2 regions of the Cupriavidus sp. BIC8F genome follow, and region 2 is predicted to be linked to the other one. Evidence: predicted binding sites of a transcription regulator. Region 2 holds the regulator's gene; the other holds the start of a gene.
The links. The regulator sigma-54, encoded in region 2, starts transcription at its own class of promoters, with help from an activator protein. The targets are predictions, from matches to a motif close to TGGCANGNAANCTGCTTT.

Region 1 (15,635 bases), on a different contig from region 2:
GCGTTCCGGTACGGCTGTCCGAGCGCGTCTGGCGCGTGACCGCCAACAACGGCAGCGTGATGACCGGCCCGGGCACCAACACCTACCTGGTAGGCGGCGGCGCGCGCAATGAATGGGCCGTGATCGATCCGGGCCCGGACGATGGCGAGCACGTGCGCGCCATCCTTGCTGCCGCACCCGGCCCGATCCGCTGGATCCTCGCCACGCATACCCACCTGGACCACTCGCCCGCGGCCGCCGCGCTGCAGGCCGCCACCGGCGCCACGGTGCTCGGGCGTGCCGCGCCAGCCGGCCAGTGGCAGGACGCCAGCTTCGAACCACAGCGCGAACTGGACCACGGCGAGCGCCTTGCCATCACCGAGGACTGCACCCTGCGCGTGTGCCACACGCCGGGCCACGCCTCGAACCACCTCTGCTACCTGCTGGAAGAAGAAAAGACCCTCTTCACCGGCGACCACGTGATGCAGGGCTCGACCGTCGTCATCGGCCCGCCCGATGGCGACATGCGCGCCTACCTGGACTCGCTCGCCGCGCTGCAGGACGAAGACCTCGACTGGCTGGCGCCGGGGCATGGCTTCCTGATCGCGCGGCCGCAGGACGCCATCCGCATCCTGGTCCGGCACCGGCTGCAGCGCGAGGCCAAGGTCGCTGCCGCGCTGCGCGAACTGGGCCCAGCACCGGTCAGCGAGCTGGTCCTGCGCGTCTACGACGATGTGCCGCCGCGCATGCATCCGGTTGCGCAGCGCTCGCTGCTGGCGCACCTGCTCAAGCTGCGCGATGACGGCAAGGCGCAGGAAGCGGACGGCATCTGGTCGGAAGCCACGGCGTAGCACTGCCGTGAGCATCGGGGCCAGTTGAAGTTTTTTGGCGGGGGGCTTGCGCAATCCAGAAATTGCGCTACAATGGCGCCTCTCGTGTGCGGCTGTAGCTCAGTTGGATAGAGTACTTGGCTACGAACCAAGGGGTCGTGGGTTCGAATCCTGCCAGCCGCGCCACCTATGCAGAAAGAAAAAGGGCTTCCGTTTCCGGAAGCCCTTTTTTCATTGCGGCGCTCGCATTTGGCGCCGCCCTCCCTGTTACCACCCCTACCACCGATAGCGCGCCCCGACCGTTCCGCCCGGGTTGCGCCCTGCCCTCACCTTGAACCACAGCTTCATGCCGGTCGACGTATTGCCATGCGCGCCGATGTTGAAGGAGAACAGCCCGCGCAGCAGGTCGGCATCGATCTTGGTGCCATTGATGTTGATGACCTGCTTGCGGCTGTCCTGCCACCAGTCTGCCTCGACGAAGGGATAGATGCCGGCCAGCCGCGTCGGCTGCGCGCCGTACAGGCGCACGCCGATACCGGCGGCGCTGGCATCGCCGGGCATGGCTTCCATCGGAATGCCGGAGACGGGAGACATGCCAGGCTGGTAGGCCAGCTGCAAGCGCGGCTGGATGGTCAGCCCGCCTGCGCGCGGCACCACGGCATCGACCGCCAGCGCCATGGTGCGCATGCGACTGTCGGAAAAACCGCCTGCGGTGGTGATGTCGTCCAGGTGCAGCGACATCCGGCGCGGGCGCTCCATGGCGGCAGTTTCATGGTCCACCGCGGCAAGGCCGGGAGCATCGTCATCGGGCCCGGCGCCCGTGGCAAGCGTTAACGCGGATGGGGACGACGGCGACAGCGCGGCATACTCGACGGTGACGGGCTCGGCGGGCGTGGCCGACCAGGCAGGAGAAGCAGTGTCGGCAACCAGCAGATCAGGCACATCGGCCATGGCGGGCTGCCCGGGTTGCGCCTGCAGCGGCGGGTCCCACCCGGAGACGCCATGACTTTCCGGAACGGCGTCCTCTGCATGGGCCAGTGCACACATCAGCATGGCCAGGATGACGCTGTACTGCAGGTGATGCAGGACCATGCCGGGGTGCGCGGCACGTGCGTGCCACCCGGGGCAAGTCCCCGCCTCCCTTTCTCTCGATGACAAGACCGTAGTCATGGCAACCACCTTCGGACGTTATATGTGCCTGCCCGATGAGTTTGAGCATAGGTCAAATGCCCTGCCAGCGTTAGCGGGGAGTGTTCGGCCGCGCGCGCCCCGTGCGACGCTGTCGGCCAGCAAATTTGGCCGGGCCTCTGCGCCTTTTCGTCAATAATGGCGGCAATGACAAATCTTGCAGACATAGCCCGGCATGCTGCCGCCGGGAGCAAACCTTATGGCCTTGTGGCGACGTGCGCGCCGGCGTGAGTCCGAGCCCGGGGGCATGGCGCCGCCGGCCGGACGCAGCCGCAGCCTGAAGCGCAAGCTGGCGATCGCCACGGCGGTCGGCGGGCTCTGCACCCTGGTGCTCGCCGCCCTGGTGATGGCCCGCTCGTATGGCGACTTCACCTCGGCCCGGCAGAACCTGTATGACATCTCGGCGTACCGCGAGCTGCTGGAGGCCGCCAACGTCCTGTCCGCGGAACGCGGACCAGCCAACAGCGTGCTGGGAGAGCCACCCTCGCCCCACACCGCCGCGCGCGAACGCCTGCAAGCCTTCCGCGCCCGCAGCGACGCCGCGCTGGCGCGCCTGGCCGCGCCGCCGCCGGCACCCTTCGGCCTGCACCACCACCACCTGCCGCCGCTGATGGTCGAGCGCGTGCGCGAACGCCTGGCGCGGGCGCGGGCCGAGATCGACGAACTCGCCGGGCGCCCGCGCCAGGACCGCGACATGGACGAGATCCGCCACGCCATCGAAAGCATGTTCGAAGTCGTGGACGCACTGCAGCCAGCCCTCGCCTGGCAGGTGCGCGAGCTCTCCGCCTGCGACGACGGCCTGGCGGCGCCGGCGCTGACCGGTAGGATGCTGGGCGACCTGCGCGAGTATGGCGGGCGCATCGCCTCGCAGATCATGGCGCCCGTGGCGGCGCGCCAGCCGATGCCGGTGCAGAGCCTGGTGGATGCCACGCGCTCGCGCGGTCGGCTGCTGGAGCTATGGCAGCTGGCGGGGCCGGCGTACAACATGTTCGGCGCCGTGCCCGCGCTGGAGCAGGCATACGCCGACGCCGGCCACCAGTTCTTCGGCCAGGGCCTGGCCATGATCGACAGCCTGATTGCGCAGGGCCGCGTGTCGGGCCATTACTCGATGACGCCGACGGAGCTGACCAACCGCTATGTGCGCACGCTGGAGCCGCTGGAGCGGCTGCGCAGCGTCTTCCTGGATGAGGTGGTCGCGCATTTCACGGCAACGCGCGCACAGGCGCTGCGCGAACTGACGGCCGCGTGCGGCACGTCGGCACTGATCCTTGCCGTGCTGGGCTACGTGCTGGTGTTCATGCAGCGCTCGGTGTTCCTGCCGCTGCTGCGCGCCGGCGACGAGGTGATCGGCCTGGCCGAGGCGCGCGGCCACCCGCACTACGCTGCGCCAGCGGCGTCCACCAAGCCCGCGGCGGAGATGCGGCGCCTGTTCGATGCCATCGAGATCCTGCGCCGCAAGCTGCGCGAGCGCGCCTCGCTGACCGCGCAACTGGAACACCAGGCGCGCACCGACAGCCTGACCGGGCTGCTGAACCGGCGCGCGCTGGAGCTGGTGGCCGCGCAGTACGCGGCACACGACTGCGCCAGCCTGGTGCTGATCGACGTGGACCGCTTCAAGCAGATCAACGACCGCCACGGCCATGCCGCCGGCGACCAGGTGCTGCGCGACCTCGCTGCGATGATGCGCGCGCTGGTGCCGCCCGAAGGCGTGCTGGCACGCTTCGGCGGCGAGGAGTTCGCGCTGCTACTGCCGCACGACAGGCCGGGCGAGGCCGCCGCGCTGGCCGAAACCCTGCGCGCGGAAGTCGCGTCCCGCCCGGTCTACCTTTCCGGCAGCACCCCACTGCGCGTCACCGCCAGCTTCGGCGTGGCCATCGGACGCGGCGGCGAGCGTCACTGGCAGCGGCTGTTCGGCGCGGCCGACGCTGCCATGTACCGCGCCAAGGCCGAAGGGCGCAATTGCGTGCGCGAGGCACAGCGCGAGGAAGGGGTGACAACCGGCTGAACCAGGCCGGCCCCGGAACCAGCATGGGAACGATGGACGAAAAAAACCCGCATCGCTGCGGGTTTCTTCCTGATATCCGGGGCCGGTGCCCGGCAAGGACTCGGTCACCTACGCCGGCTGAAACGAAGAAAGGCTCGCTTGCGCGAGCCTTTCCGAATATTGGCGCCCAGAAGAGGACCCGGTCGCCCAGGCGCGACCCCGGGCAACGCTTGCAAGCGTTGCCTTTTCTCGTCCTCGCGGGAAGTCCTCAAGGACTTCCCTTTCCGGGCTGAAACGAAGAAAGGCTCGCTTGCGCGAGCCTTTCTAAATATTGGTGCCCAGAAGAGGACTCGAACCTCCACAGTGTTGCCACCGCTAGGACCTGAACCTAGTGCGTCTACCAATTCCGCCATCTGGGCTTCGTTTCGCTGCATTGCTGCTGCGATGCGAACAAGGAAATTATGCCGAGCGCGACAGGGACTGTCAACACCCTGACGCAAAAAATTTGTGCTCCCTATTGCCGGCCGCCGCGCCGCAGGAAGTCCACCTGCGCCGGCCGGCCAGGCAGGTCCAGCGCGGCCATCGCCGGGGGCGTGCTGGCGATGGTCTTGCCGGCACGCAGCACCCGCAGCCGCGTGGCGCGCAGGCGGATCGCCTCCACCGGGTCGCGCGCCTGCAGCAGCACCAGGTCGGCGCGGCAGCCAGGCGCCACGCCGTAGCCGTCCAGCCCCAGGATCTGCGCGGGCGTGGCGGTCACCGCGGCGAAGCAGGCGCGCATGGCCTCCTGCCCGGTCATCTGCGCGACATGCAGCCCCATGTGCGCCACTTCCAGCATGTCGCCGGAGCCCAGGCTGTACCACGGATCCATCACGCAATCGTGGCCGAACGCCACCGGCACGCCGGCCGCCAGCAACTCCGGCACGCGCGTCATGCCGCGGCGTCGGGGATAGGTATCGTGCCGCCCCTGCAGCGTGATGTTGATCAGCGGATTGGCGATCGCCGCCACGCCGGCCTCACGCATCAGCGGGATCAGCTTGGACACGTAGTAGTTGTCCATGGAATGCATCGAGGTCAGGTGCGAGCCCGCCACCCTGCCCTGCAGGCCGAGCCGCACGGACTCGCTGGCCAGCGTCTCGATATGGCGCGACAGCGGGTCGTCGCTCTCGTCGCAATGCATGTCGACGCGCAGGCCGCGGTCCGCCGCCAGCTCGCACAGCAGCCGCACCGATTCGGCGCCCTGCGCCATGGTGCGCTCGAAATGCGGGATGCCGCCGACCACGTCGACACCCATGTCCAGCGCGCGCTTCAGGTTGTCCAGCGCGCCGGGCGCGCGCAGCACCCCGTCCTGCGGGAACGCCACCAGCTGCAGGTCCAGGTAGGGGCGCACGCGCTCGCGCACGTGCAGCAGCGCCTCCACCGCCAGCAGCCGCGGATCGCACACGTCCACATGCGAGCGGATCGCCAGCAGCCCGCGCGCCACCGCCCAGTCGCAATAGGCCAGTGCGCGCTCGACCAGCGCCTCCTGCGTCAGCATCGGCTTGAGCTCACCCCACAGCGCAATGCCTTCGAGCAGCGTGCCTGACTGGTTCACGCGCGGCACCCCGTACGACAGCGTGGCGTCCATATGGAAGTGCGCATCGACGAACGGCGGTGTCACCAGCTGGCCGGCCGCATCGACCTCCTCGGCGGCGCGCGCGGCCAGGGCCGGCTCAACCGCGGCGATACGGCCTGCGGCAATTCCGATATCGATGTCGGTACGCCCGTCGGGCAGGTTGCAATGCCGCAGGATCAGATCGAGCATGGAGTTCTCTCAGGCAGGAGGCACGGCGATGTTCTCACGGCGCCGGCTCCGGCGCCACGGTGCGCGGGTCCAGGCGTCATGCGCGCCGGTCAGGCGCCGCGGGCTCGGGATCGAGTCCGCAGCCGCGCAGCAGCAGCGCCACCAGGTGCTCGGTGGCCTGCGCATAGTCCTGCTGCTCCAGCTGGCTGACGCCGAGCACCGCGCATACCTGCGACTCGAAATCCGCATAGGTCTGCGTGGCCGCCCAGATCGTGAAGAACAGGTGCTGCGGGTCGACCGGCGCCATCTCGCCGCGGTCGATCCACTGTTGCACCACCGCGGCCTTGCGCGACACCAGTTCGCGCAGCACCTGCCGCAGGACCTCGCCGATCTCATGCGCGCCGTGCAGCAGTTCGTTGGCAAATACGCGCGATGCATCCGGATGACTGGCCGACAGCCGCATCTTGGCGCGGATGTATTGTTCCAGAGCCACCTGTGGCGGCAGCTCGGCGCGGATGATGTCGGTCTCCGACAGCCACAGCTGCAGCGTATGCGCCAGCACGGCGCGGTACAGCGCCTGCTTGGTGCGGAAGTAGTAATGCAGATTGGACTTGGGCACGCCGGCGCGCACCGCGATCTCGGCCATGGTGGCGCCGGCAAAGCCCGCGCGCGCAAAGACATGCTCGGCCGCGTGCAGGATCATGGCCTGGTTCTCCTGCCGGATGCGCCCGCCCGGGGCATCGCACGCGGGCAGCGGGCGCCGCGCCGTGGCGCTGGCGGGCGTGTCCATCAGCGCGTGCCGTAGAGGCGGTCGCCGGCGTCGCCCAGCCCGGGCACGATATAGCCGTGCTCGTTGAGCGTGTCGTCGATGGCCGCGGTGACGATGCCGACCTCAGGGTGCGCCGCGCGCAGCGCGCGCAGCCCGGGGCGCGAGGCGATCAGGCACACGTACTTCATGGTGGTGACGCCGGCCTCTTTCAGGCGGTTCAGCGCGGCGATGGCCGAGTTGCCGGTGGCCAGCATCGGGTCCACCACGATCACCATGCGCTCCTGGATGTCTTCCGGCATCTTGAAGTAGTACTCGATCGGCTCCAGTGTCTCGGGGTCGCGGTACAGGCCGATATGCCCGACGCGCGCCGCCGGCAGCAGCTCCAGCATGCCGTCGATAAAGCCGTTGCCCGCGCGCAGGATCGACACCAGGCACAGCTTCTTGCCGGACAGCACCCGCGACTGCATCGGCGCGATCGGCGTGCGGATGGCAATGGTCTCCATGGCCAGGTCGCGCGTGGCTTCGTAGGTCAGCAACTGGCTGATCTCGCGCACCAGCCGGCGAAAGTTGTCGGTGGTGGTCTCCTCGCTGCGCACCAGGGTGACCTTGTGCTGCACCAGCGGATGGTCGACGACCAGCACGCCGGGCACGCCGGCAGCATCGGCATCGAGTGGGTCAACAGCGGGAACAGCGGACATGTCGTTCATGGTGACGCTCCTGATGCCACGTTTCACATGCAATGCCTGCCAGCAACGTCGGCCGCCTGGCGGCCGACGTGCTTAGAACACCGTGCCGTCGCTGATGATGGCGAACGGCGGCGCGCCACCCTGGCGCCGCTTGGCGGCAATGCGGCGCCCCGCCGCCCAGGTGCCGCCTTCCAGCACGCGCGCCAGCGGGAAATTTTCTTCCTGCAAGCCAAGCGCCTGGCGCACGCCGTCGGCCACCAGGTCCAGGCCGGTCACCGTCAGCGCGCGCCATTCGACGATCACGGGCTCATCCACCGCATGCGGCACGGCGGCAAAGCCGGGGTCGCGCGGCACCATCAGCTCGAAGTCGTAGAGCAGGCCGCCGTTGCGGTATTCGGGCAGGCCCGTCAGCGCGTCCAGCCCGGTCACGGTCAGGCCGGCGTCTTCCAGCGGCTCCAGCAGCGAATAGGTCAGCCATTGCGTGAGCTTGTGGAACGGCACCAGCCCGCCCGGCGCGGCCGGATGCCGCCAGCAGTCGCCCAGCGACACGCCTTCGACAATGATCCGCCCCGGCCATACCGGCCCCAGGCCGACCAGCAGCGTGCGCAGCAGGAAGCCGGCGTCGAGCTGCCCGTTGACCGCATGCGCCTTCAGGTAGTCGTACAGGTTGCCCAGCCGCGCTGGCCGGCCGAACAGCGCCGGAGTCGCCTCCATCACCTCGCCGAGGCGGCGCAACAGGCCGGCGCGGCCTTCCAGCCCCACCAGCGGGTTGTGCTGCGCGACCTGGAAGGCGTGGGCGATGCTGTCGGCATCGATGCGCTGCAGCCGCTCGGCGTCCGCGCGCAGCGGATCGCCCGGCGCGGCCGAGAAGCCGCCGCGCGCGAACAGGACGAAGCTGGCCACGCCCAGCCCTTCCGAGCGCGTCAGCACCAGGTCGCTGGCCGGATCGCGGTAACGCCAGTCAGGGCCGGCGCCGGCGTCGAGCAGTACGCTTGGAATCACCAGGTCGATGCCGATGCGGGCGCGCTCCTCGCGATGCTCGGGGCCGCTCAGCGCGGCACGCTCGCACAGCACCTGCCAGCGGTTCGCGCGCTGGTCGACGGCGCCGCTTTCAAAATGGCGCCAGCGGCTGTGGTACGGCACCTGCAGGTCCGGATAGCGCTGGCGGATGGTGCTGGCGACATAGTCGGCAATGGCATGCACGCGGTCCGGATGCCAGGTGAAAAGCTCGGACGCGCCGCTGGCCACGTGTTCGGTAACCGCCGCGCAATGCGTGCGCACCGCCTCGGCACACAGCAGCGCCGAAGCGGGATGCCCTTCCGGCACCGGGCTCAGCCAACCGGCACCCGGCCGCATCTCGTTACCTGTGCCCTGGCGTTCCATGCCGGGCTTGCCATCCTCGGGAAACATCGTCATTCGTTCAACCCCCTGCCCTTCGCCAGGGCCAGTTCGTTCGCATCCGGCGGCGTGTAGTGCGTAAAGTAGCCGGCGGCCACCTTGGCATCGATCTCGACACGGGCGTCGGCGGGGATCAGGGCCTCGGGGATGGCCACCTGCTCGACCACCTCGATGCCCTGCGCCACCAGCGCGCCATGCTTCATGTTGCTCATCGACGCCCAGCGGTCGATGCGGCGGATGCCCAGCCAGTGGAACACATCCGGCATCAGTTCCTGGAAACGCATGTCCTGCACGCCTGCCACGCATTCAGTGCGGGCAAAGTAAGTCTCGGCACGGTCGCCGCCCACCTGCCGCTTGCGGGCGTTGTAGACCAGGAACTTGGTCACCTCGCCCAGCGCGCGGCCCTCCTTGCGGTTGTAAACCACCAGCCCGACACCGCCCTGCTGCGCCATCTCGATGCACACCTCGATGCCATGTGCCAGATAAGGCCGGCAGGTACAGATGTCTGACCCAAACACATCCGATCCGTTGCATTCATCGTGCACGCGGCACGCCACGCGGGTCTCGGGCTTGCCAAGCTGGCTGACGTCACCGAAGAAATACAGCGTCATGCCGCCGATGGGCGGCAGGAACACCTTCAGGTCCGGCCGCGTCACCAGTTCCGGGAACATGCCGCCGGTCTGCTCGAACAGGCTGCGGCGCAGCACGCTTTCCTTGATGCCGAAACGGGCCGCCAGCCCGGGCAGGTACCACACCGGGTCGACCGCCGCCTTGGTCACGCGCACGTCGCCATTGGCATGGAGGATGTCTCCGTCGGGCTTGAGCCGGCCGGCCGCAATGGCCGACACCAGTTCCGGCATGTTGATATGCGCGCGGGTGACGGCGATGGTCGGGCGGATATCCACGCCGGCCGCGATGCGGTCCGCAAAGACGGTGGACACCAGGTGGCCCCAGGGATCCAGCGAAACTATCTTCTCCGGGTCGCCCCACTGCGGATGCGGGCCGATGGCCTCCGCCGGCGCGGTATCGGTCAGGTCGGTGCGATGGTCGCGCTGCAATGCGCCCGCGGCAACCGCCAGGGCCCGGTAGATGGCGTAGGCGCCAGCGTGAGTGCCGATCACATTGCGCTGCGCCGGATTCGCCAGGCTGGCGATGACCGGCCCGCGCTCGGCCGCCGTGGGGGCGCCCCAGTGGATAGGCTCGGCCGGCTTGTCGCGGCGTGCGTGCGAGGTGAGGACGATATGGTCGGACATGGCACCCTCGGTTCCCGATGGAATCCTGACCAAATGGTCAGGTTTACGATTCCATACTAGGCAACCTTTGTGCCATCGCCCAATGCCCGTTTACGCGAGTGTTGCGGGGATGTGTGTGGCGCCGAACGCAAGTCCGCGCGGGCGGCATGCACGCATCGCGTGCCGGCGGCGTGACATCGGGGGTGCATACGCACCAACAGAAGGCGCGCACGGCCATGCTGGCACGGCACCGTCCGGGGCCAAGCCGTACCACCGCTGCGCGGCAATGCCTGCAAGCGTTACACGCTTTGCCGGCCGGCGGGGTCGCGACCGTTGCCCGGCAGCGCACGCAGCGCCGCCAGCGGCTGGGCGCTCTCTATGTAGCGATAGAACAGCGCGCCGGCCACATTGCTGAGCCCCCACGCGGCAATCATGCCGAACGCGTTCAGCACCGGCTGGCCCGGCGCCAGGTTCGACACCAGCGCGTTGACCAGCAGGCAAACCGGAAAGTGAACCAGGAACACCGAATAGGAAATGCGCCCGAAGAAGCCGACCATGCGCGCCCGCGGCCAGCGCTCCAGCCAGCCGCCGCGGCGCGCCACCGCCAGCAGCAGCGCAGTGGCGAGCGCCACCGCGATGCGCAGCCGGAAATCCACGGCCAGCGCCGCCAGCGCCACCGCGCCGATAAGCAGGAGCGGCAACACCGGGCGGCCGGGGTTGGATGCCCAGTAGGCCAGCGCCCCCATGCCATAGGCGCCGAAGAAGTACACGGCCCAGATATCCCACGCGGCATCGCGGTTGAACCAGAACAGCGACGCCACCGCCACCAGCGCCACGATGCCGATGCTGGCCCCGGCACCCGCCGGCGCTTTCCCGCCCGCCACGGCGCGCGCGGCCCACAACGCGCCCAGCAGCAGCGCAAACAGCTGCAGGTCGATGGCCACGTACCAGACCCCGGCCGAGAGCGCATCGACATCGAGCACGTTATGCAGCAGCGTCACGTGCGCCAGGAACTGCAGCAGGCCGGGCGACGCGGGGATCGAGTCATGCACCATCCAATGGCGCGCCAGGGCGGCACCGGCAATGCTGAGCAGCAGCGCCGCGGCAAAGGGCACCACCAGCTTCTGGTAACGCCGCCACAGCACCAGCAGCGGATGCTGGCGGATCTCCAGCCGGCCATGCGGCGCCAGGCTGCGCGCGGCGAGAAAGCCGCTGATCACCAGGAAGACCTGCACGGCGATGCGGGCGTAGTCGTACAGCCAGTCCACCAGCCCCGGGGCCAGCCGATACGCGGTATCGGACATCGGGCCATAGAAGGCCAGGTGATGGAGCACGATCAACTGGGAGCTGACCGCTTTCAGGGCGTCGATGCAAGGCAGGCGCGACGGACGGGGGCTCATTGTTATAGGAATGCTGCAATTGCCACGGAAGGCGCGATTCTACCTGCTTGCACCGGCTCCAATATGGCGCATACGCCACTACCTATAGATTCGTTACACACTACCCCCGCTTGTTGCGAGTTTGCAGGCACATGGCTTCATGTCTTAACTAGCAGCGCCTCTAAAGATCTCCCCCGCCAGGTCGCCACTACATTTGACCAGCCTCCCGCGCCGGCCCTTATGCGCCGGTAGCCTAAGCTAGAGGCAGGATTGCCACCTGGGGCCCGCTTATGCAACACCGCACGCTCTTCCCCCGCACCGGTCACGCCTTCCGTTGCGGCTTAGCTGAGTGCTCCCTCATCGCCCTTCTGGCCGCGGCCTTGGCGGGATGCGAGGGAGTCCCGCGGGATACCACAGCGACACCGCCACCACCCCGTCAGCCGATTACGTCCAGCGACGACGTGTACCCCGCCCCGACCACGGTGCGCGACACGCGACCTGCGGCGCGCACTCCGTAGGCGGCATTTGCCGGCCGCGCCCCGGCAACCGCGGCCTGATCAGCCGGCCGAGCGCTGCAAGCGCATCGATACCGAAAAGCTGTCCGCGGGATGCACCGTCACCGAGACTTCGAACGTCTCGCCCGCCGCATCCATATAGCGCCGCACGATCTTCAGCGCCGCGGCGCCAGGCTCCAGCCTGAGCGCGTCAGCAACGGGCCGGTCGCTGACCGCAACCGCGCGCACATCCTGGTAGATCTCGGCGATCTGCCGGTCATAGCGTGACTCGATCAGCGTGCTGACCAGCGTGTCGGGCGACTCCCGCACCATCTCGCCGATCTCCGCATAGGCAGGATCCACGTAGACATCGGTCCACGCCATCGGCGTGCCGTCCTTGCCGCCATCCATGCGCAGGCTGGAGATGCGCAGCCAACGCGCACCGGGCGCGCAGCCGATTTCCGCCGCGACGTCGGCCGGCACGGCAACCTCCTCGACCGACTGCACCACGCGCAGGTGCTCCGCACCGAACTGCACCAGGTCATCCACCGACGCCAGCGACGGCCGGAACACCGGCCGCGGCCTGGCCGATTCCACCCGCGTGCCCACGTTCTTGCGCCGCGACACCAGCCCCAGCTGCTGCAACTCCTGCAGCACCGCACGGATGGTGTAGCGGCTGGCCTGGTACTGCTCGCACAGCTCGAATTCGGTGGGCAGCAGCGACCCGACCGCGTAGCGGCCGGTGGTGATCCCCTCGATAAGTTGCCTGCTGATCTCTGCTGGATTGGATTTGTTCATGACCGCCTGCCGCGTCACAACCATTGAACGCGGGTTAACCCTTATTTTCTAAATATGTTCGAACATATTTAATGCTGAATATGTTCGAACATATTACCGGACTGCCCCTTTCCCCTCAAGGTAGCACCATGACCCTGTTCTCTGCCCCCACCGCCAGCACCGTCGTTGATTCCATCCTGTTCCGCGATGCCTTTGGCACCGCCAAGATGCGCCAGATCTTCTCCGATGTGGCGCTGATCCAGCGCTATATCGACGTCGAGGTCGGGCTCGCCAAGGCCGAGGCCAGGGTCGGCGTGATCCCGGCGGAAGCAGCCGAGGTCATCGCCCGCGAATCGCGCCTGGAGCGCATCGACTTCGACCACATGCGCGAGGAGACCGACATTGTCGGCTATCCGATCCTGCCGCTGGTGCACCAGCTGGTGGCGATGTGCGGCGAGGCCGGGCGCTACGTGCACTGGGGCGCCACCACGCAAGACATCATGGACACCGCGGTCGCGCTGCAGGTGCGCGACGCGCTCGACAGCATCGACGCCGATATCCGCGAACTGCGCGGCATCCTGGCCGACCTGGCGGTGAAGCACCGCGACACCCCGATGGCGGGCCGCACCCACCTGCAGCAGGCGCTGCCGGTGACCTTCGGCTACAAGGTGGCGATCTGGCTGGCCATGTTCGACCGCCACCAGCAGCGCCTGGCAGAACTGCGCCCGCGCGTGGCCGTGGTCGAATTCGCCGGCGCCGCGGGCACGCTGGCGTCGCTGGGCGGGCAAGGCGACAACAAGGGCTTCGCCGTGCAGGAGGCACTGGCTGAAGAACTGGGCCTGGGCGTTCCCGCCACCACCTGGCACGTGGCGCGCGACGGCTTTGCCGAGGCGGTGAACCTGCTCGCGCTGATCACCGGCTCGCTCGGCAAGATCGCACTCGACATCATGATCATGGCGTCGACCGAGTTCGCCGAGGTCTACGAGCCCTTTGTCAAGGGCCGCGGCGCCAGCAGCACCATGCCGCAGAAGCGCAACCCGATCTCCAGCGAGCTGATGCTGGCGGCCTCCAAGGCGGTGCGCCAGCACGCCGGCCTGATGGTCGACGCAATGGTGCAGGACTTCGAGCGCGCCACCGGCCCCTGGCATGCGGAATGGATCGCCATCCCCGAGAGCTTCATCCTGAGCGCCGGCGCGCTGCACCAGGCCAGGTTCGCGCTGGGCGGCCTGATCGTCGATGAAGCGCGCATGAAGCACAACCTCGGCATCTCCAAGGGCCTGATCGTGGCCGAGGCAGTGATGATGGGCATGGCCCCGCATATCGGCCGCCAGCAGGCGCACGACGTGGTCTACGACGCCTGCCGCACCGTCAACGAACACGGCGGAACGCTGGCCGATGCCCTGGCTGCGCTGCCCGAGGTCACCCAACACTTCGACCGCGCCGCCATCGATCGAATGACCGATCCGGCCAACTACCTCGGCCTCGCGCCGCAAATGGTCGACCGCGCCGTCGCCCTGTCCACGCAATCCGCAGCCTGAAACCGCAGACCAGTCGCCTGGCACGCCGCTGAACAAGGCGCAGGCGATCTGACATCACAAGTACACCGACACAGGAGACAAAGCCCATGAACCCCATCAGCAAGCTGGCCGCGTGCGCGGCACTGGCCATCGCCACGGCGGCGGCCGCTACCCCGGCGTTGGCCCAGGCCTGGCCGACCAAGCCGATCACCTGGATCGTCCCGTTCGCCGCGGGCGGCCCGACCGACGCGCTGGCGCGCACCATTGCCGAGCGCGTCTCGCGCGAGGTCGGCCAGTCGATCATCATCGAGAACTCGCCGGGCGCCGGCGGCACTGTCGGCGCGGCCAAGGCGGCGCGCGCGCCGGCTGACGGCTACACCATGCTGGTGGGGCACATGGGCTACATGGGCGCGGCCCCCGCGCTGTACAAGAAGCTGCCCTACGACCCGGTCAAGGATTTTGCGCCGGTGTTCCGCTTCCCGGATACGCCGATGGTGCTGATGGTGCGCAAGGACCATCCCGCCAAGGACGTGCGCGCGCTGGTCGAGTACGGCAAGAAAAACCCGGGCAAGCTCAATATCAGCAACGCCGGCATGGGCTCCACCTCGCACCTGGTGGCAGCGCTGTTCGCCGCGTCGGCGGGTATGCAGGTGTCGCTGGTGCCGTACAAGGGCGCCGGCCCCGCGCTGATCGACGTGATCGGCGGGCAGGTGGATGGCATGTTCGACCAGACCAATACCGCGCTGCCGCAGATCACCGAGTCCAAGGTGCGGCCGCTGGCGGTGACCTCGGCCACCCGCGTGGCGCAGCTCAAGGATGTGCCGACGCTGGCGGAGTCGGGGCTGCCCGGCTTTGAAGCCAGCACGTGGTACGGCATCTACGCGCCCAAGGGCACGCCGCAGGCCGTGGTCGACAAGATGCAGCAGGCCTACCTGAAGGTGATGAGCGACAAGGCCTTCACCGGCAAGATGACCGCACAGGCAATCCAGATGCTGCCGCCTGAGCAATACACCGCCGCGGCGCTGGGCAAGCACACCCAGTCCGAGATCACCCGCTGGAAGACCGTGGCGGCCAAGGCCAACATCTCGCTGGACTGAGCACCATGTCCGGATTGCGCATAGAACACGACGCCTTCGGGCCGGTCGACATCCCCGCCGACCGCTACTGGGGCGCCCAGACGCAGCGGGCGCTGGCGATCTTCGAGGTCGGGGAAGAACGCTTCCCCGCCTGCCTGATCCACGCCTTCGGCGTGCACAAGATGGCGGCGGCCAGGGCCAACCTGCGCTGCGGCGTGCTGGACGCCGCCATCGCCGAGGCGATCATCGCCGCCGCGGCCGAGTTGCGCAGCGGCCAGTTCGACAGCCATTTTCCGCTGACCATCTGGCAGACCGGCTCGGGCACGCAGACCAATATGAACGCCAACGAAGTCATCGCCAACCGCGCCAACGAGCGGCTAGGCCAGGCCCTGGGCACGCGCGCGCCGGTGCACCCGAACGACCACGTCAACGCGTCGCAGTCTTCCAACGACAGTTTCCCGACCGTCATGCACATGACCGCCGCGCTGGAACTGGAAGACCGCCTGCTGCCCGCGCTGGCGCTGCTGCGCGACACCCTGCGCGAGC
Region 2 (15,635 bases):
CCCAGACGAGCAGGGCAACGCCTGATAGCAGGTGAAGGAGTACGCCCATTGTGCGCCTTTGTGTGACCAGTGCCGACAAAACCCTGGAGGCTCGGCCCGGTCATCGTGTAGTTGTCAATGGGGCATTATGCGCCCGTCACCCGACAGCGGCAACGGCATGGGTGCGGCGTGCGGGGGCAATGGGCAATGGGCAATGGGCAATGGGCAATGGGCAATGGGCAATGGGCAACGGGCAACGGGCAACGGGCAACGGGCAACGGGCAACGGGCAACACCGGCAAAGCATGCCGCAACGAGCGCCCGGGTGCGCGCCAGCCGACGGGCGCTCAGGGCAGCGCGACCTTGATCCCCAGACCGACGAAGATCGCCCCGGCGGCGCGGTCCAGCCAGCGGCCGGTGGCCGGGCGGCGGCGCAGCCAGGCGCCCAGCCAGCCCGCGCACAGCCCGAACAGCGAGAACACCACCGCCGTCTGCAGCATGAAGACCACGCCCAGCAGCAGGAACTGCAGCCCCGGGTGCGCGGCATCGGCGCGCACGAACTGCGGCAGGAACACCAGGAAGAACAGCGTCACCTTGGGATTCATGATGTTGCCAAGCACGCTCTGGCGGAACACGCGCCCCAGCGGCACCGCATCGACATCACCGCCCTGCGCCAGCCCGCCCTTTGCGCGCAGCGCCTGGATGCCGATCCAGATCAGGTAGGCCGCGCCGGCGTACTTGATCAGCTGGAACGCCAGCGGCGAGGAGCGCAGCACCGCGGCCAGCCCCACCGCCGCGATCACGGTGTGGAACAGGCACCCGACCGAAAAGCCCAGTGCCGCCACCAGCCCCGCGCGCCGGCCCTGCGCCATGCCGCGCGCCAGCACCTGCAGGTTGTCGGGGCCCGGGGCCACAGTCACGGCAATCGAAGTCAGCAGGAACAGCAGCAGGTCAGGCATGGGGTCTCCTTGCGTGGAAATCTTGCAGGCCGGTCAGCGTGGCTCAGTGACCGTCAAACTTGCACACGGTGAACAGCGGCAGCCCGCCGTCCTGCAGCAGCTTCGAGCCGCCCAGTTCGGGCAGGTCGACGATGGCGGCGCCCTCCACCACCGTCGCGCCGAGGCGCTCCAGCAGCTTGCGCCCGGCCATCATGGTGCCGCCGGTGGCGATCAGGTCGTCGACCAGCAGCACGCGGTCGCCGGCCTTGCAGGCGTCGGCATGGATCTCGACGGTGGCGCTGCCGTATTCCAGTTCATACTCCTCGGCCACGGTCTGGAACGGCAGCTTGCCCTTCTTGCGGATCGGCACGAAGCCCAGGTTCAGCTCATACGCGACGATCGCGCCCAAGATAAAGCCGCGCGCGTCGATGCCCGCCACCAGGTCGAGCTGCGCATCCATGTAGCGGTGCACAAAGACATCGATCAGCACGCGCAGCGTCTTGGGGTTCTGCAGCAGCGGGGTGATGTCGCGGAACATCACGCCCGGCATGGGCCAGTCCGGCACGGTGCGGATGCGCTCGCGCAGGTAGCCGGTGACGTCGCCGAGCTCAGGGGACTGGATGATGGAATCTGCCATAGGGGTCTGGAAACGGTAGGCGCGCAGCGTGGCGCGCCAGTCAGAAATGGGTCGCAGTGGGTCGCGGCAGGGGTGGCCGCCAGCGCGGTAACCAGTTACCACCCGCGCCATCGGGGCGGCTAGCACAATGGCCCTGCCGGCCCGGTTGGCTAGCCAAGGGGCCGGGCTGCCGCGTCCGGCACCCGCCGGACACCCGTAACCATACAGGAGACCGCGATGGCAAAGAAGATTCTGATGCTGGTGGGCGACTACGCCGAAGACTACGAAACCATGGTGCCGTTCCAGGCACTGCAGATGGTCGGCCACACCGTCCACGCGGCCTGCCCGGACAAGCGGGCGGGCGACGCCTGCGCCACCGCCATCCATGACTTCGAGGGCGACCAGACCTACACCGAGAAACGCGGCCACAACTTCACCCTCAATGCGACCTTTGCCGAGATCGACCCCGCCGGTTACGACGCACTGGTCATCCCCGGCGGCCGCGCCCCGGAATACCTGCGCCTGAACGCGCGCGCGCTGGAGATCGTGCGCCACTTCGCCCAGGCGGACAAGCCGATCGCCGCGGTCTGCCACGGTGCCCAGCTGCTGGCCGCGGCAGGCGTGCTCGAAGGCAAGACCTGCTCCGCCTACCCCGCCTGCGCGCCCGAGGTGAAGCTGGCCGGCGGCACCTATGCCGATATTCCCGTGGACCAGGCCCATACCGACGGCAACCTCGTCACCGCCCCGGCCTGGCCCGCGCATCCGGCCTGGCTGGCGCAGTTCCTTGCCGTGCTGGGCACGCGGATCGTACATTAGAGCTTTCCGCACGCGGCGCCCCAACGCGTGAAGGCACGGCCCGCCCCATACGGCGAGCCGTGCACATGCCCGCCGGCCGCGCCGCCCGCACGGGAGCATCCATGTGTGAAATCTTTATCCGCGCCAATCCGGCGTCTTACCAAAGCCAGTCGCGCTCGCTGCGCCTGCATGGCGTGGCCACCAGCATCCGGCTGGAGAGCCTGTTCTGGGAAGTGCTGGAAGAACTGGCGCGGCGCGACGACATGACCGTCAACCAGCTGATCACGCGCCTGCACGATGAACTGACCGAACATCGCGGCAGCGAGGCGGTGGCGGGGAATTTCTCGTCCTTCCTGCGCGTGTGCTGCCTGCGCTACCTGATGCTGCAGGGCGAGGGCCGCATCCCGGCCGATGCCAGCGTGCCGATCCGTTCGCTGGACGCACGCGCCGTGCTCGACAACCTGCCGGAATCCTGGGTCGAGGCGCGTCCGCACTGACGCATCCGGCGGCCCCGCTCAGCCGTTCAGGATGCGCGTCTCTGCCGCTTCCAGCGCCTCGGGCGGGCCGCGCAGCACCACGATATCGCCCGGTTCCAGCACGGTCTCGGGCTCCGGGTCGAAGGCGCGGATGCCGCGCCGGCGCACCGCGGTCACTTCCACGCCGATCCGCTCCAGCCCCAGCACGCCAAGGCGCCGCCCCACCGCAGTGGATTGCGGCCCGAGCGACACGGAGTGCAGCCGCACCGAATCGCGCTCGACCATGTCCTCATCATCGTCACGGCCGTGGAAATAGCCGCGCAGCAGGCTGTAGCGCGCGTCGCGCGCCTGCTGCACGCCGCGCACCACCCGGCGCATCGGCACGCCCAGCAGCACCAGCGCGTGCGAGGCCAGCATCAGGCTGCCCTCGATGATCTCAGGCACCACTTCGGTGGCGCCGGCCTTCTGCAGCGTGTCGAGCTCTGAATCGTCCACCGTGCGCACGATCACCGGCAGCGCCGGCGCCAACTCCTGCACGTGGTGCAGCACCTTGAGCGCCGATGGGGTGTTGGCATAGGTGACGATCAGGGCGGCCGCCCGGTGGATGCCGGCGGCGATCAGCGCCTCGCGCCGGCCGGCGTCGCCGTAGACCACGGTATCGCCGGCCGCGGCAGCCTCGCGCACGCGGTCGGGATCCAGATCCAGCGCCACGTAGTTGATGCCCTCGCGCTCGAGCATGTGCGCCAGGTTCTGCCCGCTGCGGCCAAAGCCGCAGATGATGGCGTGCTTCTCGGTCTGCAGGCTCTGCGCGGCGATGCGGGTCATGTTCAGCGACTGCATCAGCCATTCGTTGGCGGTAAAGCGCAGCACGATGGCGTCGCTGTACTGGATCAGGAATGGCGCGGCCAGCATCGACAGCAGCATCGACGCCAGGATCACCTGGATCAGCACCGGGTCGACCAGGTTCAGGCCGTCGATCTGGTTCAGCAGCACGAAACCGAATTCGCCGGCCTGCGCCAGCCCCAGCCCGGTGCGGATGGCCACCCCCTGGCGCGAGCCGAAGACCCGCGCCAGCACCGCGATCAGCACCAGCTTGAACAGCACCGGCACCACCAGCAGCGCCAGCACCAGCCACACGTGGTCCAGCACCACGCGGATATTGAGCAGCATGCCGATGGTGACGAAGAATAGCCCCAGCAGCACGTCGCGGAACGGCTTGATGTCCTCTTCCACCTGGTGGCGGTAGGGCGTCTCGGAGATCAGCATGCCCGCCATGAAGGCGCCCAGCGCCATCGACAGGCCCAGCCGCTCGGTCAGCGCCGCCATGCCCAGCGTCACCAGCAGCAGGTTCAGCATGAACAGTTCCTGCGAACGGCGCGCCGCCACCACGTGAAACCAGCGGCTCATCAGGCGCTGGCCCAGGAAGAAGATGGCGCCCAGGGCCACCACGATCTTGACCGTGGCCAGGCCCAGCGCCACCATCAGGTCGCCCGGATCGCGCGACAGTGCCGGGATCACGATCAGCAGCGGCACCACCGCCAGATCCTGGAACAGCAGGATGCTGATGATATTGCGGCCCTGCTCGCTTTCCAGCTCCATGCGCTCGGACAGCATCTTGGAGACGATCGCGGTGGAAGACATCGCCAGGGCCCCGCCCAGCGCCACCGATGCCTGCCAGGACAGCGGGAACAGCCAGTTGAAAGCCCAGCTGGCCGGCACCACCGCCAGCATCGACAGCACCACCTGCGAGCCGCCCAGGCCGAACACCAGCCGCTTCATCGAGCGCAGCTTGGTCAGGTTGAACTCCAGCCCGATCGAGAACATCAGGAAGACCACGCCGAATTCGGCCAGGTACTTGGTCTGCGCGGTGTCGCTGGCCAGCCCCAGCGCATGCGGGCCGATCAGGATGCCGACGGCCAGGTAGCCCAGCATCGGCGGCAGCTGCAGCATGCGGAATGCGACCACGCCGAAGACGGCAGCGGCCAGCAGCACCAGGGTCAGTTCCAGCGGAGAATGCATCAGGCGGTCTGGGTGACCGGCCAGGCGCGCGTCCGACCCGGCACGGGCACCCTGCCGGCAAAATACGGCGAGCACGGCAAGCACGACGTGCGCCATGGGTCGGGCCAGGCGCCATCGCATTCGTTGGTATACTTCGTCGCCATGATAGCCAATTTCGATGCGGATCGAGCACTCAGGCTCGCCCGCGACACTCTCCAGACCGAAGCCGATGCGGTTTCCGCACTTTCCGGACGCCTGAACGGCGACTTTGCCCGTGCCGTGCTGCTGATCCTGCAATGCACCGGGCGCGTGGTCGTCTCGGGCATCGGCAAGTCCGGCCATATCGGACGCAAGGTCGCGGCCACGCTGGCCTCTACCGGCACGCCGGCGTTCTTTGTGCACCCGGCCGAAGCCAGCCACGGCGACCTGGGCATGGTCACGCGCGACGACGTGCTGATCGCCTTCTCCAATTCTGGCGAGACCGGCGAGCTGCTGTCGATCATCCCGATCGTCAAGCGCATCGGCGCGCGGCTGATCTCGGTCACCGGCAACCCCGACTCCAACCTGGCCAAGCTGGCCGACGTCCACCTGGACGCGGCGGTCGAGAAAGAAGCCTGCCCGCTGAACCTGGCGCCAACGGCCAGCACCACCGCGGCGCTGGCGCTGGGCGATGCGCTGGCGGTGGCGGTGCTGGATGCGCGCGGCTTTGGCGAGGAAGACTTCGCCCGCTCGCACCCCGGCGGCGCGCTCGGACGCAAGCTGCTGACCCATGTGCGCGACGTGATGCGCACCGGCAACGCCGTGCCCGAGGTGCGTGAAAACACGCCGCTGGCCCAGGCGCTGATGGAAATCACCCGCAAGGGCATGGCCATGACCGCCGTGGTGGACCCGGACGGACACGCCATTGGCGTCTTCACCGACGGCGACCTGCGCCGCCTGCTGGAAACCCCGCGCGACTGGAAGACCGTGCCCATCGGCGAGGTCATGCACCGCAACCCGCACGTGGTCAACGAGAACCAGCTCGCCGTCGAAGCGGTGCAGGTGATGGAAGCCAACCGCATCAACCAGCTGCTGGTGGTGGATGACGACGGCCGCCTGACCGGCGCGCTGCATATCCACGACCTGACCCGCGCCAAGGTCATCTGAGCGGGCGCGGGCCCGGCACAACCGGCACAACGCCAAGGACACCATGCAGGCACTCCTCGCCTCCCTCAGCGGCATCGTCATGCGGCTGCTGCCGCTGCTGCTGATGGCCTTCGTGGCGGGCAGCACGTTCTGGCTGGTCCAGATCAACTCCCCCAAGGAAGACCTGGCCGCGCAAAACACCAAGAAGCATGAGCCTGATTACTTCATGGACCGCTTCTCGGCCACCGAGCTGGCGCCGGACGGCAGCACCAAGATCCGCTTCACCGGCGATCGCATGGTCCATTTCGAGGACGACCAGACCTACGAGGTGACCCGGCCCGCCATGCGCGCGTACGAGCCGGACCGCCCGCCGGTCACCGCCCGCGCCGATATGGGCCGCATGAACGCCGAGGGCTCGGTGATCGACCTGTACGGCAACGGCTTCGTCATGCGCCAGCAGGGCGCGGACGTGTCCAAGGACCCGCAGCTGACCGCCGCATCCAGTTATTTCCAGCTGCGGGTCAATGACGACATCGTCAAGACCGACAAGCCGGTCAAGCTGACGCGCGGCCCGTCGGTGATGACCGCCAACGGCCTGATCTTCAACAACGTCACGCGCGAAGTACAATTGCTCGGCAATGTACGCGGCACCATCATCACCGGGCCGACCCCGGGCCGCGCGCCGGGGTCCTGAGCCCCGGCCCGGGGGCCGCGCACGCAGTGCCGGCATGCGCAGCCGGTCCGCACCAACCCGCACCAACGTACCCAGACGCCCTCAAGCAACCCCTGCCAACATGACTGCTTCCCTGACGACATCGTCCCGTCGACGCACCGCCCCGGCCCTGCTCGCCCTGGCCATGGCCATCGGCCTGCTGGCCCAGCCCGCCCTGGCCGAGCGCGCGGACCGCGACAAGCCGATGGTGCTGGAGGCGGACAACGCCAGCTACGACGACGTCAAGCAGATCTATACGCTGACCGGCAACGTGGTGCTGACCAAGGGCACCATGATCCTGAAGTCCGACGCCGCCGAACTGCGCACCGACCCCGAGGGCTACCAGTTCGCGGTGGCCACCGCCAAGCCGGGCAAGCAGGCCTACATCCGGCAGAAGCGTGAAGGCGTCGACGAATACATCGACGGCTGGGGCGACCGCATCGAGTACGACGGCAAGCAGGAGTACTCCAAGCTGATCGGCAATGCCCGCATGGCGCGCCTGCAGGGCGCCAAGCAGGTCGACGAAATCCGCGGCGCGGTGCTGACCTACGACAGCCGCAAGGAGTTCTACACGGCCGCCGGCGGCGGCAGTGGCGACGCCGCGGCCGCCAATTCGTCCGGCCGCGTGCGCGCGGTGCTGTCGCCGCGCCAGGACCAGAAGGCCGGTGCCACGGGCAACGGCGGCTCGCCGCTGGACCTGAAGCCGGCGCCTGCGCCTGCCAACAAACCCTGACGCCTGGCGCCGGCTTGCCTGCCCGCGCCAGAGACGCCTGAACGCCAGACTGTGCCAATGACCGATACCGCAACCATCGCCGACAAGCCTTCCGTCGAAGCCTCCTCCATCCTTCCCGGGGGCAGCACGCTGGTCGTGCGCCACCTGAAGAAGCGCTATGGCTCGCGCACGGTGGTCAAGGACGTCTCGCTCGACGTGAAGAGCGGCGAGGTGGTCGGCCTGCTCGGGCCCAACGGCGCGGGCAAGACCACGTCCTTCTACATGATCGTGGGCCTGGTGGCGCTGGACGAAGGCGATATCGTGCTCGACGGCGACCACATCAGCGGCCTGCCGATCCACGAGCGCGCGCGCATGGGGCTGTCGTACCTGCCGCAGGAAGCCTCGGTGTTCCGCAAGCTCAACGTCGAAGAGAACATCCGCGCGGTGCTGGAGCTTCAGGTGAACAACGGCAAGCCGCTGCCCAAGGCCGAGATCGAGCGCCGTTTGGATTCGCTGCTCGACGACCTGCAGATCGCGCACCTGCGCAACAACCCGGCGCTGTCGCTGTCGGGCGGCGAGCGCCGCCGCGTGGAAATCGCGCGCGCGCTGGCGTCGTCGCCGCGCTTCATCCTGCTGGACGAACCCTTCGCCGGTGTGGACCCGATCGCCGTGGGCGAGATCCAGCGCATCGTCAGCTTCCTCAAGGCACGCAATATCGGCGTGCTGATCACCGACCACAACGTGCGCGAGACGCTCGGCATCTGCGACCATGCCTACATCATCAGCGAAGGCACGGTGCTGGCCGCGGGCCAGCCCGAGGAAATCATCGCCAATGACGCAGTGCGGCGCGTCTACCTGGGCGAGAACTTCCGCATGTGATTTAGCGGCCTGCCCGCGAGCGGCAGGCCTCTTCGCGGGCGCGCGTGGGCCCTCCCACAGCCAGCGGCGATCGGACCGCAAAAGCGATAGCAATTTCCGTTCCAACAACGGAAAGATGCGCATAGAATAGGTCGCATGAAACCGTCGCTACAGCTCCGTCTTTCCCAGCATCTGGCCCTGACCCCGCAACTGCAGCAGTCGATCCGGCTGCTGCAGCTCTCCACGCTGGAACTGCAGCAAGAGGTCGAACAGGCGCTGACGGAAAACCCGCTGCTCGAGCGCGAGAACGACTGGATCGAAAGCCCGCTGCGCGTGGCGGCGGACGGCTCGGTCAACCTGCAGAGCGCACCGGCGCCCGCCCCGGCAGAGCCCCAGGGCAATGGCGAGGCCCGCGCCGACGGCGCGGGTGACGACGACAGCTATGGCGACAGCGGCAACGGCGACGACTATGGCAGCGGCGACTGGAGCCTGGACGACTTTGCCCGCCGCCCCCAGGGCGACGAGGACGAAAAAACGCCGATGCAGCTGCGCGAAGCCGAGCCCACGCTGCGCGAGTACCTGATGGAGCAGCTCACGCCGCTGAAGATCTCGGCGCGCGACAAGGGCCTGGCCATCTTCCTGATCGAATCGCTCGACGACGATGGCTACCTGAGCGCGTCGCTTGAGGAGATCTGCACGGAGTTGCCGGAAGAACTCGAATTCGAGATCGACGAAGTCCACGCCATCCTCACGCTGCTGCAGAGCTTCGACCCGCCCGGCGTGGGTGCGCGCAACGCCGCCGAGTGCCTGGCCCTGCAGTTGCGGCGCCTGACGCACCCGCAGCGCGAATTGGCGCTGGACATCGTCACCAACCACCTGGAGTTGCTCGCAGTACGCGACTACACACGGCTGAAGAAGGCGCTGCAGGTCGATGAAGGGGCACTGAAGTCCGCTCACGAACTGATCCGCTCGCTGGCGCCCTACCCCGGCCATGCGTACAGCCGCCCGGAGGCCGACTTTGTGGTGCCGGACGTGTTCGTGCGCAAGAGCGGCGGCGGCTGGATCGCGCAGCTCAATCCGGATGTGATGCCGAGGCTGCGCATCAACGATATGTATGCGCAAATCCTGCGTGGCGCGAAGGGTGAGTCCGGCACGGCCGGGCTGCAGCAGAAGCTGCAGGAGGCGCGCTGGCTGATCAAGAACATCCAGCAAAGGTTCGACACAATCCTGCGTGTCTCGCAGGCCATTGTCGAGCGTCAAAAGAACTTTTTCAGTCACGGCGAAATCGCCATGCGCCCCTTGGTTTTGCGGGAGATTGCCGATACACTGGGTTTACACGAGTCAACCATCTCCCGGGTGACGACCAATAAATACATGGCAACGCCGATGGGTACTTTCGAACTGAAGTACTTCTTCGGCAGCCACGTGTCCACCGAAACCGGTGGCGCGGCTTCATCAACGGCCATCCGCGCCTTGATCAAGCAACTGATAGGAGCCGAAGACCCGAGGAATCCCCTTTCCGACAGTCGCATTGCCGAACTGCTGGGTGAGCAAGGCTTTGTTGTTGCGCGCCGCACTGTTGCCAAGTATCGCGAAGCCCTGAAGATCCCCGCAGTCAATCTCCGCAAGTCTTTGTAGCCGAGCCCACCGCCTGCCTGGTGAGGCTCTTTCAGAAGGAGAAGCGCTATGAACTTCAAGATCAGTGGACACCACCTGGACATCACGCCCCCTCTGCGTGAGTACGTGGAAACGAAGCTGGAGCGAATCGTCAGGCATTTCGATCAGGTCATTGGCGTTAGCGTGCTGCTCTCTGTCGACAACCACAAGGAAAAGGACCGGCGTCAGTACGCGGAAATCAATCTACATCTCAAGGGCAAGGACATCTTTGTCGAGGCGCATCACGAAGACCTATATGCAGCGATCGACGCACTCGTCGACAAGCTGGACCGTCAGGTGATCCGCTACAAGGATCGCGTGCAAGGCCACGACCGCGAAGCGGTCAAGTACCAGATGGCCGCAGCGCAAATGCAGCAATGACCGTGCCCGGCAGCCCCGCAGCGGGCTGCTGAATCAGGATTGAACAGGCAAGCCGCGCAACGAAGCGCGGCTTTTTTGCGCCCTTGCGTTCCGGGCTGGCGCCGGGATGCCGCGCCAGCACTGGCGGTGCGGCCCGGCTGTGGCGCCGGAGCCAACGCTTTTCACCCGAATGGGCAAGAGTGTTCGCAAGCGCTGCGCCAAGGTGTATGCTGCGCCATACAAAGAGAGGGAATCCAGGCCGCGCCCCGCATCGGTGCGCCGGCTCCCGGCCCGGAGGCATGATTGCATCACCATGTATCGTTCTGCACCGGCTTGCCCCGCTGCGCTGCACAATACGGGGGTAGTCGCTGCTCTATAATGGGCCGGACGCCTCCGGCCAGGCCAACGGCAGCCCGGAGCCAGCCCACTGCCCGGCGGAACGATCTGCCCGCTAACTGAAATCCTGCGCATCGCCCATGAATCGTTTGGCCAAATTGCTGCCACCCGGCAACATCACCCTCGACGTCAGCGTCACCAGCAAGAAGCGTGTGTTCGAGCAGGCCGGGCTCCTCTTCGAGAACAACCATGGTGTGGCGCGCGCCATCGTGACGGACAACCTGTTCGCGCGCGAGTCGCTGGGATCCACCGGCCTGGGCGCCGGCGTAGCGATCCCGCACGGCCGCATCAAAGGCCTGAAGCAGCCGCTGGCCGCCTTCATGCGCCTGGCCGAGCCGATTCCGTTCGAATCGCCGGATGGCAAGCCGGTATCGCTGCTGATCTTCCTGCTGGTGCCCGAACAGGCTACGCAGCAGCACCTGGAAATCCTGTCAGAAATCGCGCAACTGCTTTCCGACCGCGACATGCGCGAAGGACTGGCCACGCTGCCCACGCCCGATGCCGTCCATCAGCTGCTGATTGCATGGCATCCCTGATCCCCTGATCCCCCAAGCGGGCCGGCACCAGACCGGGCAGGCGCCAGGCGCTTCGCAAACCGCCCCACCAGTCATACCGCATGGAACTCACCGGCGTCACTTCCCAGTCCATCTTCGACGACAACGCAGCCGACATCAAACTCTCGTGGGTGGCCGGCCTGGAAGGCGCGGACCGCGCCTTCGACGTGGAGTTCGCCCGCGAAGCCACCTCCGCCGCCGACCTGGTGGGCCACCTGAACCTGATCCACCCCAACCGCATCCAGGTGCTCGGCAAGCCCGAGATCACTTATTACCAGCGACTGGACGACGAGACCCGCAAGCGCCAGATGGGCGAGCTGATCCTGCTCGAGCCGCCCTTCCTGGTGATCGCCGACGGCATGGAGCCGCCGCCCGACCTGGAACTGCGCTGCACGCGCTCGTCCACGCCGCTGTTCACCACGCCGGTGTCGTCGGCCGCGGTGATCGACCACCTGCGCCTGTACCTGTCGCGCATCTCCGCTCCGCGCGTGACCATGCACGGGGTATTCCTCGACATCCTGGGCATGGGCGTGCTGATCATGGGCGAATCGGGCCTGGGCAAGAGCGAACTGGGCCTGGAACTGATCTCGCGCGGCCACGGGCTGGTGGCCGATGATGCCGTGGACTTCGTGCGCCTGGGGCCGGATTTCATCGAAGGCCGCTGCCCGCCGCTGCTGCAGAACCTGCTTGAAGTCCGCGGCCTGGGCCTGCTCGACATCAAGACCATCTTCGGTGAGACCGCGGTGCGCCGGAAGATGAAGATCAAGCTGGTGGTGCAGTTGGTGCGCCGCAACGACGGCGAGTTCGAGCGCCTGCCGCTCGATTCACAATATCTGGACGTGCTGGGCCTGCCGATCCACATGGTCAAGATTCAGGTGGCGGCCGGGCGCAACCTGGCCGTGCTGGTCGAGGCCGCGGTGCGCAACACCATCCTGCGCCTGCGCGGCATCGATACGCTGCGCGACTTCATGGACCGGCAGCGCGCCGCGATGCAGGCCGATGCGGTTTCGCGCGGCCAGGGCCGCCTGCTCTGAGCTGAGCGCCAGCGTTTTCATTTGCTTACAACGGCGTTGACGCAGAACGTCAACGTTCTTCAGGCATGCTCCGTTTTGTGCTGTAATGGGCATCGCGCCCGTTACGGAAGCTGCAACGCCGGCAATGGCGCGCGGCCATGAAGTTTTCCACAGCCAGGAGAGCAAGCATGAAGAAACTGATCGCGATGTGCGCGCTGGTCACCCCGATGATCGCCGCCAGCGCTTTTGCACAGACCACCGCCACGCCGGCAACCCCCGCCACGCCAGCCAAGCCAGCGGCCACGGCTCCGGCAACGCCGGCCATGCCTGCCACGCCCGCCACCCCGGCTACCCCGGACAAGCCCGCAGCCAACGCCCAGCAGGACAAGATGAAGGCCTGCAATACGGAAGCCGCCGGCAAGAAGGGCGACGAACGCAAGGCGTTCATGAAGGAATGCCTGTCCAAGGGCGCGTCCAAGACCCAGCAAGAGAAAATGGCCTCCTGCAGCAAGTCGGGCAAGGGCAAGAAGGGCGACGAATACAAGGCCTACATGAAGGAATGCCTGTCCAAGGCAGCCTGAGCCGCAGCCAGCGCCGCAACCTGACGACAAAAGCATGGCGAACCGCGAGGTTCGCCATGCTTGCTTTGCGCGTGGTGTCATGACGCCTTCATCACGTGATGCTATGCTTCAGTTGCTATGCGCATCATCCTCATCACCGGCATATCCGGTTCCGGCAAGTCCGTCGCGCTGAACGTGCTCGAAGACGCAGGCTACTACTGCGTGGACAACCTGCCGGCTCAGTTCATCCCGGAACTGACCCGCTACCTCGACAGCCAGGGCTATACGCACCTGGGCGTCGCCACTGACATCCGCAGCCGCGAGTCGCTCGACCAGCTGCCCGACACCGTGCGCGCGCTGGCCGCGGAGCACCAGGTCGAAGTGGTGTTCCTGACCGCCAGCACCGACGCACTGGTGCAGCGCTACTCCGAGACGCGCCGGCGCCACCCGCTGTCGGTGCGTACCGACGGCATGCCGGGCCAGGGCGGTGAACCGGCCTTCAACGACACCGCGCTGATGGAAGCGATCGAGATGGAGCGCGCGCTGCTGAGCCCGCTGGCCGAGGCCGCGCACCGCATCGACACCAGCAATGTGCGCACCAATACGCTGCGCAGCTGGATCAAGGAGCTGATCCGCGACGACAGCCAGCGGCTGACGCTGCTGTTCGAGTCGTTCGGCTTCAAGCACGGCGTGCCCAGCGATGCGGACATGGTGTTCGACGTGCGCTCGCTGCCCAACCCCTATTACGACCTGGCCTTGCGCCCGCTGACGGGGCGCGACACGCCGGTGATCGACTTCCTGCAGGCCCAGCCAATGGTGCTGGCAATGGCCGAGGATATCCGCGCCTATGTGGAAAAGTGGCTGCCAAGTTTCATTGCCGACAACCGCAGCTACCTGACCGTGGCGATCGGCTGCACCGGCGGCCAGCATCGCTCGGTCTATATTGCGGAAAGGCTTGCCAACTACTTCCGGGCGCATGGTAATGTGCTGGTGAGACACCGAGAGCTCGCACCGGCGGGCTGACGCAGGCGGGACTGCCCACTGGCATCACTGGCATCTGCGCGCCGCGTTGGCCGGCTGGCCCATTGCTGCGCGATACCCAAGCTGGCACTGCATGTCCTCGACCGACCTCTACCGTCCCACGGGATCAGAAGATCCGCCACGGACGCTCGACAACCTGCCGCTGTTCCCGTTGCACACCGTGCTCTTTCCCGGTGGACGGCTGCCATTGCGCGTGTTCGAGGCGCGCTATGTCGACATGGTGCGCAACTGCCTGCGCGACAGCACACCCTTTGGCGTTTGCCTGATCGAAAGCGGCGAGGAAGTGGCCCGGCCGGACCAGCCCACCGTGCCCGAGCTGGTCGGCTGCCTGGCAGAGATTGTCGACTGCAACATGGAACAACTGGGCGTGCTGCTGATCCGCGCGCGCGGCCGCGAGCGCTTCCATATCGTCAGCCATGACACCCGCGACGACGGCCTGCTGGTCGCCCGCGCCGAGGTGCTACCCCCCGACATCATCGACTGCAAGCTGGAGCTGCTGGGCGAATGCCTGGATGCGCTGCGGCGCATTGTCACGCGGCTGCATGCCGAGCACCCCGACCGGCTGCCGTTCGACGAGCCCTACCTGTGGGACGACCCGAGCTGGGTCGCCAACCGGCTGTGCGAGTTGCTGCCGGTGCCGCTCAAGGCCAAGCAGATGCTGATGGCGCTGCCCGATGCCGGCATGCGCATCGAGATCGTGCACCGCTACATGCGCCAGAACCACATGCTCTAGGCACGGATCCCCGAGACCCCGCCAGGCTTCAGAACAGCCCGCCGCGCGCCTGGTCCTCCAGCAGCCTGCGCACCGGCGCGGGCGTACCCACCGCATCGAGATCATCAAGCGAGATCCAGCGCTGCGCGGCTTCCGCGGCGCTGTCCTGCGCCATCAGGCTTGCGCCGTCCGCACTCACATCGACCCGGATGGCGCGGATCAGCAGGCGGAAGTGCGTGAACACATGGGTCAGCTCGCCGGTCAGCGCGGCGCGCGCGGGCTTGCCAAAGGCGCTGGCATAGTCGAGCGCCGCCGCCTCGGCGGCTTCCGCGTCGAAGGGCACGGTCTCGACCGGCATCTCCGGCAGGCTCCACAAGCCGCCCCAGATGCCGCTGCCGGGGCGCAGGCGCAGCAGCACTTCGCGCCGGCGCCGCACCAGCAGCATTACCGTGCTGCGCTCGGGGATGGCCGCGCGCGGCTTGGGCGTGGGCAGCACGCCGGTGAGCCCATCGCGGCGCGCCACGCAGCCGGCCGACAGCGGGCACGCGCCGGCATCGGCCAGGCACGCCGGCTTGCCGCGCGAGCACACCGTGGCGCCCAGGTCCATCAGCCCTTGCGTATAGGCGATCATGTCCTCGGCCTGGCGCGGGCCTGCCGCCGGCAAGGCCAGCTCGGCCAGCTGCCACATGCGCGTTTCCACCACGCGCTCGCCCGGATGGCCGTGGATGCCGAAGCAGCGCGCGAACACGCGCTTGACGTTGCCGTCCAGGATCGGCGAGCGCACGCCGGCGCTGAACGCGGCGATCGCCGCAGCGGTGGAGCGGCCGATGCCGGGCAACGTGGCCAGCACCGCGGGATCGGTCGGGAAATGGCCACCGTGCTCGCTCACCACCTGCATGGCGCAACGGTGCAGGTTGCGCGCGCGCGAGTAATAGCCCAGCCCGGCCCATAGCGCCATGACCTGGTCGGCAGGCGCCGCCGCCAGCGCCTGCACCGTGGGCAGCTGCGAGACAAAGCGCTGGAAGTAGTCGATCACCGCGCTCACCTGGGTCTGCTGCAGCATGATCTCCGACAGCCAGATGCGGTACGGGTCGCGCGTGTTCTGCCACGGCAGGTCGTGCCGGCCATGCTGGCA

Region 1: a site for sigma-54 is predicted at 9,925-9,942, ahead of RS901_RS26470 (GTP cyclohydrolase II). Genes of this name have one in related genera too.

Annotation. Positions count from the first base shown of each region.
Region 1 is NZ_CP136095.1:1,367,790-1,383,424, reverse strand. Features, by position in the region: gene RS901_RS26515 (MBL fold metallo-hydrolase) at 1-830, shown strand, start outside; tRNA gene RS901_RS26510 (tRNA-Arg) at 919-995, shown strand; gene RS901_RS26505 (hydrolase) at 1,086-1,979, opposite strand; gene RS901_RS26500 (GGDEF domain-containing protein) at 2,197-4,002, shown strand; tRNA gene RS901_RS26495 (tRNA-Leu) at 4,314-4,400, opposite strand; gene RS901_RS26490 (amidohydrolase family protein) at 4,496-5,782, opposite strand; gene RS901_RS26485 (TetR/AcrR family transcriptional regulator) at 5,859-6,551, opposite strand; gene upp (uracil phosphoribosyltransferase) at 6,551-7,237, opposite strand; gene RS901_RS26475 (URC4/urg3 family protein) at 7,310-8,632, opposite strand; gene RS901_RS26470 (GTP cyclohydrolase II) at 8,629-9,867, opposite strand; gene RS901_RS26465 (acyltransferase family protein) at 10,146-11,246, opposite strand; gene RS901_RS26460 (GntR family transcriptional regulator) at 11,783-12,517, opposite strand; gene RS901_RS26455 (adenylosuccinate lyase family protein) at 12,646-14,034, shown strand; gene RS901_RS26450 (tripartite tricarboxylate transporter substrate binding protein BugD) at 14,121-15,110, shown strand; gene RS901_RS26445 (class II fumarate hydratase) at 15,116-15,635, shown strand, end outside.
Region 2 is NZ_CP136094.1:1,742,547-1,758,181, reverse strand. Features, by position in the region: gene RS901_RS08285 (Na/Pi cotransporter family protein) at 1-49, opposite strand, end outside; gene RS901_RS08280 (LysE family translocator) at 326-937, opposite strand; gene RS901_RS08275 (adenine phosphoribosyltransferase) at 981-1,553, opposite strand; gene RS901_RS08270 (DJ-1/PfpI family protein) at 1,770-2,348, shown strand; gene RS901_RS08265 (ribbon-helix-helix domain-containing protein) at 2,450-2,824, shown strand; gene RS901_RS08260 (monovalent cation:proton antiporter-2 (CPA2) family protein) at 2,843-4,822, opposite strand; gene RS901_RS08255 (KpsF/GutQ family sugar-phosphate isomerase) at 4,964-5,947, shown strand; gene lptC (LPS export ABC transporter periplasmic protein LptC) at 5,991-6,620, shown strand; gene lptA (lipopolysaccharide transport periplasmic protein LptA) at 6,721-7,371, shown strand; gene lptB (LPS export ABC transporter ATP-binding protein) at 7,429-8,229, shown strand; gene RS901_RS08235 (RNA polymerase factor sigma-54) at 8,365-9,846, shown strand; gene hpf (ribosome hibernation-promoting factor, HPF/YfiA family) at 9,895-10,245, shown strand; gene ptsN (PTS IIA-like nitrogen regulatory protein PtsN) at 10,701-11,156, shown strand; gene hprK (HPr(Ser) kinase/phosphatase) at 11,237-12,208, shown strand; gene RS901_RS08215 (PsiF family protein) at 12,376-12,768, shown strand; gene rapZ (RNase adapter RapZ) at 12,886-13,770, shown strand; gene RS901_RS08205 (LON peptidase substrate-binding domain-containing protein) at 13,862-14,521, shown strand; gene mutY (A/G-specific adenine glycosylase) at 14,550-15,635, opposite strand, start outside.